One region of the Prochlorococcus sp. RS04 genome, then DNA from elsewhere that is predicted to be linked to it. Evidence: predicted binding sites of a transcription regulator. Region 1 holds the regulator's gene; the other holds the start of a gene.
What was found. The regulator NtcA, encoded in region 1, controls nitrogen genes in cyanobacteria. The targets are predictions, from matches to a motif close to GTANCNNNNGNTAC.
Positions count from the first base shown of each region.

Region 2: a site for NtcA is predicted at 2,531-2,544, ahead of BS621_RS08400 (circularly permuted type 2 ATP-grasp protein). Genes of this name have one in related genera too.

Region 1 is NZ_CP018346.1:587,431-592,258, reverse strand. It holds gene thyX (FAD-dependent thymidylate synthase) at 1-462, opposite strand, end outside; gene dcd (dCTP deaminase) at 464-1,057, opposite strand; gene BS621_RS03455 (cob(I)yrinic acid a,c-diamide adenosyltransferase) at 1,062-1,643, opposite strand; gene ntcA (global nitrogen regulator NtcA) at 1,843-2,577, shown strand; gene BS621_RS03445 (DUF3084 domain-containing protein) at 2,617-3,582, shown strand; gene BS621_RS03440 (hypothetical protein) at 3,583-4,020, shown strand; gene BS621_RS03435 (DUF3146 family protein) at 4,001-4,258, opposite strand; gene pth (aminoacyl-tRNA hydrolase) at 4,262-4,828, opposite strand, start outside.
Region 2 is NZ_CP018346.1:1,526,314-1,531,141, forward strand. It holds gene BS621_RS08390 (transglutaminase family protein) at 1-95, opposite strand, end outside; gene BS621_RS08395 (alpha-E domain-containing protein) at 107-1,048, opposite strand; gene BS621_RS08400 (circularly permuted type 2 ATP-grasp protein) at 1,050-2,492, opposite strand; gene BS621_RS08405 (hypothetical protein) at 2,621-2,857, shown strand; gene BS621_RS08410 (hypothetical protein) at 2,902-3,123, shown strand; gene BS621_RS08415 (DNA gyrase) at 3,148-3,423, opposite strand; gene BS621_RS09595 (hypothetical protein) at 3,984-4,139, shown strand; gene BS621_RS08420 (WD40 repeat domain-containing protein) at 4,157-4,828, opposite strand, start outside.

The sequences.
Region 1 (4,828 bases):
TGGTAAAACAAATCTTGCACATTCTTTGGCTACGCCTTCAGCAAGTAAATCTTCATATAATTCTGAAGCAGCCTGAAAATGTAAACTTATTTTTTCATTGAATCTTTTTTTTAATTCATCGGGGAGATCGGGAATTGAATTTTGCCTGTTTTTAAAATCTTGACGCCTTAGGTCTGGTAAAGGGATATTTCCCAATTGAGAACTATCTGCATATCTCTGTGAAAATTCCTGGAAAGTAAATGATCTGTGTCTTAAAATTTGGGCAGCTATTCCTCTGTTAGTTTCTATTTGCAAGGTCATAAATGATTGTTCAAAAACACTCCAATGTTCGTTTTTAATGCAATAACTCAATAATTTAGAATAGTCTTCATTTTCCTGATTTTTTGGATTACTAACTCTTGCAATGTAAGCCATTGTTTTTTCTGCATCAGGAGTTAGCGAAATTAGTTCAACTTTACTCATTTCAGATCTTTGCAAGAGTTACTTTTTCTGGTTGGTTTTGATATTTACCTCTTCTATCTTCGTAGGTTGTAGAGCACGGATCACCTTCAAAAAAGAGTAGTTGGCAAATACCCTCTTCAGCATAAATTCTGCAATCTGCACCAGAACTATTACTAAATTCTAAAGTTAAATGACCTTCCCACCCTGCCTCTGCGGGCGTTGTATTAACAATAATTCCAAGTCGGGCGTAAGTACTCTTGCCTATACAAATTACAGTAATATTTTCTGGAACTTTCATCTTTTCTAAAGCAACTCCTAAACCATAGGAGTGAGCAGGAAGAATGAAAAAGTCTCCATCTTTATCATGGTGAAGAACAGTTTTCTCTAAATTATTGGGATTAAACTTTTTGGGGTTCATCACAGTCCCAGGGATATGTCTGAAAATTAGGAATTCTTTAGATGAAAGTCTTAAATCATAGCCATAAGAGGAACATCCGTAACTCAAAACTGGCTTTTGTTTATTGTCAGGCTCAAGATGTCTCACCAAATTTGATTGAAAGGGTTTAATCATACCTTCCGAAGCTTTTTGATTTATCCAGAGATCATTTTTTAGCATTGTTTTATGAGCGAAGTTCGGTAATTTGGTTAGCCATTAATAATAAATCTTTAGGTATATCTGTACCAGTAAGGATTACATCTCCTGATATAAATCGGTTTTCAAGTGTTGAAATCAAATCATCTTTATCGATAAATTTCATGTCAATAGCTAAAAAAATTTCATCAAGTATGATTTGATCATTTTCTCCAGACTGTAGTTCTCTTTTACAAAAATTCCATAATTCAATAGTAGATTCATAAATAGATTTTTTTAAAGTTTTATTATTTTCAATTGCTTCAGAATTATATTGATCATATGAATGAGATGATCTTACCCAGGTCAAATTACCGCATAGCTTTACTGCATGATCAACTCCTTGCTTTACCCCTCCTTTCATAAATTGTATTAGTAGCACTTTTCTGCCAAGAGCAGCATTTCTTAGAGAGTCTCTAATGATAGATGTATAGCTACCTCTATATGAAGATTGATAGATTTGGATTTGTCCGTTTTGTGGAAATTTTTTTAGGTTAATTTTGTTATCAGTATTTGTTTTTAAAACATCAAGGTTACCTTTGGAATAAATATGAGATGAGCTAATTACCATTATTTAGATTCTTTCTACATGCAGTATAATTAGAATCTATTAACGCTGCATATAGTGTAATTTTACTTAAAAAAGGTTTAAGCAACTTGAAACTGAATGAAAAAAGCTTGTTGATAAACCGATAAGAATTGAAAATTGTTACTGTTGATACAAGATATTTCAGGGTGTCTCCTTAAATTTTTTAATAGTCAAGATATTTATGATACCTGCTTCACGAGGATTCAACCGCTTTAGTTCGCAACAATCCGGACAAAGTAAAATTAACTCTGTTGGAGAACGTTTTCCAATCAATAGAACTTTAATGGAAGTTATTAAAGGTCTAGATGGTGCAAGTACAGAAATGGTTGAGAGATCTAAAACAATATTCTTCCCCGGTGACCCTGCTGAAAGGGTTTATCTTATAAGAAGAGGCGCAGTAAGACTTTCAAGAGTTTATGAGTCGGGTGAGGAAATAACTGTTGCTCTCTTAAGAGAGAATAGTCTCTTTGGTGTTTTATCCCTGCTTACAGGCCATAGATCTGATCGTTTTTACCATGCAATAGCATTCACAAGAGTTGAAATGATAACAGCACCTGCAAATTCTGTTTTAAGAGCTATAGAGGAAGATGCCTCAGTAGGACTATTACTTTTACAGGGGCTTTCAAGTAGGATCCTGCAAACTGAAACAATGATAGAAACTCTTACACATAGAGATATGTCTTCTCGTTTAGTGAGTTTTTTAATGGTCCTTTGTAGAGACTTTGGAGTTGCAGGTGAAAAAGGTATTACAATAGATTTAAGGCTTTCACATCAGGCAATTGCTGAAGCTATTGGTTCTACAAGAGTAACCATTACAAGATTATTGGGTGATTTAAAGGATTCAGGTCTTCTTAATATTGAAAGAAAAAAGATCACAGTGTTTGATCCAATTGCTCTTGCAAAAAGATTTAATTGATTCATCATAAATTATGATGTATTGAGTATATACAAAAGTGTGGCTTGGATTCTAATTGTTTTTTTAATATTACTTGGGGGATTAATTGCGCCATTTGGGGATATTCTTGGAACAAAGATTGGTAAAGCAAGATTTAGTATCTTAAAATTAAGACCGAAAAAAACAGCAACTATTATAACTATTTTTACCGGTGGATTTATTAGTTCAATATCAATAGGTTTATTGATTTTAGCAAGTGAAGAATTCAGACAAAGGCTTTTTGTTGATATTCCTTTTTTGCAAAAAACTTTAGATGAAAGTAAAAAGGCATTAATCCCTTTACAGGAAGAACGAAAAGAACTTGAGGGTAAAATTATTCAAAAAGAAAAGGAGTTAAATCAATTAAAAAATAATATTAAAGAATTTAGGAGAGGAAATATCGTTATTAAAAGAGGACAAACTTTATTTATTGCTGAGGTTGATTCCAGCTCAAATTTAAAACTTAACTTAACAGAAATCTTTAATGAAGCTGATAAATTTGTTAGAAAAATTGTTATCCCAAATAATAAAAAAGCAAGAAATATTCTTTTGTGGAGACCCAGTGATATTACAAAGATTGAGACAGTAGCTGCTAGCGGAGGTAACTGGGTTTTATTAATTAAATCAGCAACAAATGTTTTAAAAGGAGATAATTATGTTTTTGTATCTCCAGATTTATTAGAGAATAAATTTATAGTCAAAAAAGGTGATATTATTACAAGTTCTATTCTGGAAGCAAGTGATTTAAATAGTAAATCAATAAATCTAAAAATTAAATCATTGCTTAGAGAAACAAGAGATGAAATTAAGTCAAAAGGGTCGCAAGTTAGTGAAATTAATACAAGTGGAAATTTTGTAAAAAAAATTAGAGACTTTCTTAAAGAAAATCAAAATATCAAATTTAAGTTGGAAGTAGTATCTTTAAGAGATAGTAAAACTATAGAACCTATAGTCGTTGAAATTAATATTTTAAAGATTGCAGTTTAAATGTCTAGAGTAATAACTATTGATCCCGGAAAAAGTAAATGTGGCTTAGTATTAGCTGAAATAAGTGAGAAAAAAGTTTATAAAGCGATAATTCTTAAAAGTGAATTACTTGGGAATTATGTCAGAAATTTAATTACTGCTGAGGAAATATCACAAATTATTATTGGCAATGGTACCACTAACAGGGAGATCAGAGAAAAACTAGATTTTTTTAAAAAAGAAATAATAACTTTTGAGGAAAAGAATACTACCTACAGGGCTAAAGCAAGATATTTCGAACTGTTTCCAATAAGTGGTCTCAAGTTTTTAATTCCAAGAGAGGTTTTTATTCTTAATAAAAACCTTGATGCTATATCAGCTCTAATAATTTTAGAGGATTATTGCAAAATGAAGTTTACTTTGAATCAAAATTTAGATTTTAAAACTTGGCTGAAATAGTGAACTTATACTCATTCCCTGTTTCTAGTTCATAATCTTTTTTTAGTAAAAATTTCAATAAGGCATTCTCAATTAATGCTCTTCCTAAAGGTGGATCTACCTTTAATTGACCCTTATTAAAGGAGTATGTAAAAGTCCATTTAAATTGACTAGCTTCCACAACCCCCTGAATTTGCTTTTTAGAGAAGCAATATTTCCTAACACTTACATTTGCGATAGTTTCAGGTTTTGAACGCATTTCTTAAGGTTGGTCTTTGTCAAAAGAATTTAATTCATTAATTATATATTCTTCTTTTTTAGTATTTATTTGTTCAAGAGATTCAATTACTCTCTTGTACACTTTATTTAAGATTGATTTTTCTTCTAGAGAAATATTTCCTAATACATGTGAAATGGTATTAAAATTATTTTTTCCTTTTATGAGAGGAGGTGACCCAATACCAATTCTTATTCTTTTAAAGTTTTGTGTCTGCAATTGTTCAATGATGCTTTTAAGCCCGTTATGTCCCCCTGAGCTTCCTTTTCTTCTAAATCTTATTTTTCCAAGGGGAAGATCTTTATCATCGACTATTATGAAAATCTGATCTAAATTGATCTTGTACCAATCAACTATTGCGCGGACAGCATCACCACTGTTATTCATAAACGTATTTGGTAAGAATAATCTGAAAGTAGAATCATTGATTTGGAATTCTGAGCAGGAACTTTTAAGCTTATCTTTTAGTAAGAAATTTGAATTATATTTTTTCGAGAATTGTTCAAGCAGTAAAAAACCAATGTTATGTCTACTTTTTGAGTATTTTTTGCC
Region 2 (4,828 bases), 720 kb from region 1:
CCATTTGACCTTGGCTTTATACATAATCTATGCTCGCCTAATTGAACAGGGTCTTCGTATTTATATTCAAGTTTGTGAATGTATTTAATTCTCATTAATAAACTTATTAATTAATAAAATATTTTTCTTGAATGAGATCATTTAATTTATTTAAATCTATTTGCAATGAATCGATTGCCTCATGCAAACCATCATTAATTATATCTTCAATTCTGATATAACTCCACTTTGCTTTAAGCAAACCTCTCATGCATTCTAATTCTGATGGATTTTCAATACTTGGAGATGTATCTATTGTTTTAAGAGTATTGCTTATCCCATCAAGACAGTATCTTACTGATCTAGGGAAAATTGGATCAAGTAAAAGAAATCTCGCAACTGAATTAGGCTTTATAGAATTTTGCACTGCTTTCCTAAACATTTGATAAGCTCCAGCTGAACGTAAAAGAGCAATCCATTGCAGCTCATCAAGAACTCCTCCAAGTTCATCTAAGCTGGGTAGGAGTAAATAATATTTAACATCTAAAATTCTTGATGTTTTGTCAGCTCTTTCGATTAATCTACCAAGTATGCTGAATCTCCAGGCAAGATCTTTGCTTAAAGTCGCATCTGTAATTCCATAAAAAAGCTGACATTCCCTCCTTATTTCACTTAATTGTTCTTGTCTTGGTTTATTCCATATGGCTTCTCCTTCTTGCATATTCCAATATAAAATATTAATTTGTTCCCACATTTCGGTGGTCATGACATCTCTGATTTGTCTTGCATTTTCTCTTGCCATTTGAATGCAAGAAATTATGCTATTTGGATTTAAACGATCTCTTATTAAAAAATTAATAACGTCATCAGGTTTTTTCTCTGGGAATCTTTTATCAAAAGATTCTCTGTCACTAGAAGCGTCAATTAACGGTAGCCAGGGTTCTGCACTTCCTGGCGGACAATCTAATGACATTGCTTCGCTTACTTCAACGAAACGAGATATGTTTTCAGCGCGTTCTAAATAACGATTGATCCAATAAAGAGATTCTGCTACACGACTTAAAAGCATATTATTTACCTACAACCCATGTATCTTTGCATCCTCCACCTTGAGAAGAATTAACGACTAATGATCCTTTTTTTAATGCTACTCTCGTTAGCCCGCCTGGGCTAACCCATGAATCTTTTCCTCTTAAGATATATGGTCTTAAATCAACATGACATGGATATAGTTCTCCATCACATAACGATGGCACAGTAGATAATTCTAATGTTGGTTGTGCTATGAAATTTCTAGGATTATTTTTAATTTTATTAGAGAATTCTTCTATCTCACTCGTTGTTGAGTGAGGGCCAATTAACATTCCATAACCCCCAGCTTCTGCGACAGACTTAACAACAAGTTTTGATAAATTTTCTAGAACATATTCACGATCCTTTTGATAATGACAAATATACGTTTCTACATTCTTAATAATAATATCTTCATCAAGATAATATTTAATCATTTTGGGAACAAAAGAATAAATCATTTTGTCATCTGCTATTCCAGTACCAGGTGCATTTGCTAAAGCAACATGACCTGCCTTAAAAACATCAAGTAATCCGCTAACACCAAGGCAGGAATCTTTTCTGAAATTAAGAGGATCTAAGAAATCATCATCAATTCGCCTATAAATGACATCTACTCTTTTTAATCCAGAGGTAGTTTTTAAATATACATAATCATCATTACAAACTAAGTCATGACCTTGAACTAGTTGGATGCCCATTTCTTGAGCTAGATAACTATGTTCAAAATAAGCACTATTAAAAATTCCTGGAGTTAGTAAAACTATCTTGGGAGTATCTGTCCAAACTGCAAGTTCTTGAAGAGTTTTTAAAAGATATGATGGATATTCATCAATTGGTTTTACTATTCTTCCAGAGAAAAGATTAGGAAAAATATTCTTCATAACTAATCTATTTTCTAAAAAATAAGCAACTCCAGAAGGGCATCTTAAATTATCTTCTAAAACATGCCAATCTCCTTTTCTATCCCTTATTAAATCAAGTCCTGAAATTTGACACCATTTATTTAGTGGAGGTTTGAAACCTATCATCTGAGGTCTCCAACCTTCTGAACTCTCTATTAATTCTCTTGGAATTATTCCATCATTTATTATTTTTTGAGAATTATAAATATCATCTAGGAATAAATCTATTGCCTCAAGCCTTTGTTTTAGGCCTTTTTCTAACGTTACCCAATCATCTTTACTAATTATTCTGGGAAGTGGATCAAAAGGTAATATTCTCTCAGTACCTTTTAAACCAGTATCGTTTAATCTAAAAGTTGCACCATGTCTTAGTAATAATTTTTTTGCGGCAGAGTGATTCCTGTTTAATTCTTCAAGTCCCATATTATCTAAAGATGAAAGAAGTGGAATCAATATTTCTCTAGCAGAGTTAACATTATCCTTAAAGTATTCATCAAAACTATTTTTAGGCTGATAACTTGAAAACATATATTTCATCGTTTAGTAACTTTTACTTTAGCTTTATATCTTTATTCGTATTTATGGCTACCAAAAATAATATCTCTTGACTAGATCTATATCATTATTTTGATCATTGCAGTATATTTCTTAAAAATCTAAAAAGCATGGGTTCTAGTAATTGGCAATTTGTTTTTTTTAGATATTTCGCAAGCTTTCTTTTTATCCTCTCTCATAGTTTGCTGGTTCTTGATCATCTGCCAGTAGGGGCGGCACTTCACGGACTTGGGGAAGTTTTTATTGCACCTTGGGCTTTTAGGGAAAGAGCATGGGATCTTGTTGTTATTGCAGTTTTATTTTTCTTCTTCGATATCTGGGGACTTATAAACACTCCTTGGAATTAACTGATATTATTTATTTACTAAATCTGGGAAAATCATAATAAAAAATGAATTCTTATTTTAATCAAATTTATAAAATAATTTTTCTTTTATTATTTATTAATAGTTCCAATTTACATGCACATAATTTATTTAATGGTGGTTGCAAAGAACATTGTGGGCATAAAGTTAAAGTAATAAGTAATAAAAACAAATTAAAAAATATTGATGATCAAATAAATATTGAAAGTAAAAATTCTTGTTTAAATAAATCACTTTGTAGAGGTTGACCTCTTGAGATTTTTTTAATTGTTTTAAGCAGTTTGATCTTTGATAATTATCATTAAATTACCATTTGCTTGATAATTTTTATTAGGAGGATTTATTTGATTTTTAATTAAAAAAATAAAAGTATAAATCAACGGTAGAAGTAATGATGAAGCAGCAACTAAAGCGATTATTTGGTTTAACTTAATATATGGTTTTTTTACGAGATCCTCTCCGCATAATCCACAAATCAAATTTCCTTTTAAGGATTGTTTTTGAAATTGATATTTAGGATTGCAATATGGGCAATAATATCGAACCATTTTTAAATTTTATTGTTTTAATCATTATCTATAAAACTGGAAGAAAGTCATCTTAATAAAAAAAAGAGGGCTTATTAAAGCCCTCTTTTATCTCTTACTTATATTTTTTACTGAAGTTAATAACGCACCTAAATCATGGATCCTTGTTGCTAACTTCTATTAAGCTAATGCTCACCAAAATTAACTAATTGTCTTTAACTGGGGCAAAAACTCTAGAATTAAGCTTGTTTCTTAAAGGGCACCTAAACGATGCAGAAGAAGGAAGCTTAGACATTAATAAAAAATAATTGGAGCAGTTAATTAAATTAGTTCGGTTTATTCCGAAATTTCAGGCAGGCTATCGATCATTTTGAAAGACCTCCTAGAACTCAACAATATAAAATTAGGAAAATATCTCACTAAAGACAATCCGTTTTTATACGCATTGCTTTTTAATTAAAAATGTCCGAGAGTAGTAATCAATCGTACTAATTTTTTTGAGGTATTTTTAGTAAGTTTTGCTTATTTCTTTTGATATTTAATTCGACTATCTTAATTTTAAATAATTGAGGTTATCTTTTATGAAGCAGTCGAAAGAAGTTAGTAAAACTGATGAATCTAATCCTGTAGATGAATATTTTCAATGTCTCTCATATTGCGATATTCACCCAAAAGGAATAGATAATGACTGTGAGGTCATTTGTATGGAAAGACATTTAAAAGCCAACTATTGGTAATTATAAATTTCTACTTTTTACTTAAATCCCTTTGAAAAAAGGTTAGTACGAACTTTAAATTTCCATACATTTACAACACCTTTTGCATTAACTGCTGCAAGTGCACAATCATCAGGTCTCCAAGATATTGCCCCTACTAAATCTCCAGCGAATGCCGCCCCAACGGGATCACCATTGCCGTCATTCTTTAGGAAACTTGCGACAACAGAACCATCCCTAGATCCTGAGGCTACGAGCATACCTTTATTTGAAAAGGCTAGGCTCGAAATGGGTTCTGTATGGTGACATAGCTCTCCTGGCATAGTCCCTTCTGGACCATTTCCTATAAAGCTCCAAACTGTAATTCTTTCACTGCCACTAGTTGCTAATAATTTTCCGCTGTCATCAAAAGAAAGATGACTTGGTTTACCAGGGTATCCAGTCATTTCGGCATCCATTCCTGTTGATCTTCTCCAAAAATGAACAGAATTGTCTTGACTCCCACAGGCGACTATATCTCCATCGGGGCTTAATTCCATAGATACCAATGATCCTTGCCATTCGAGTTTTTGATTCGTTTTATTATTAACTATGTCAAAGAATGTCACTCTTCCATAGCAAGCAGTTGCTAGCTCATTTTTATTTGACCACGTTATTGCACTTACTGTGCTCGGATGGTCTTCCGAGATCCATTTCTCTTCACCAATTTC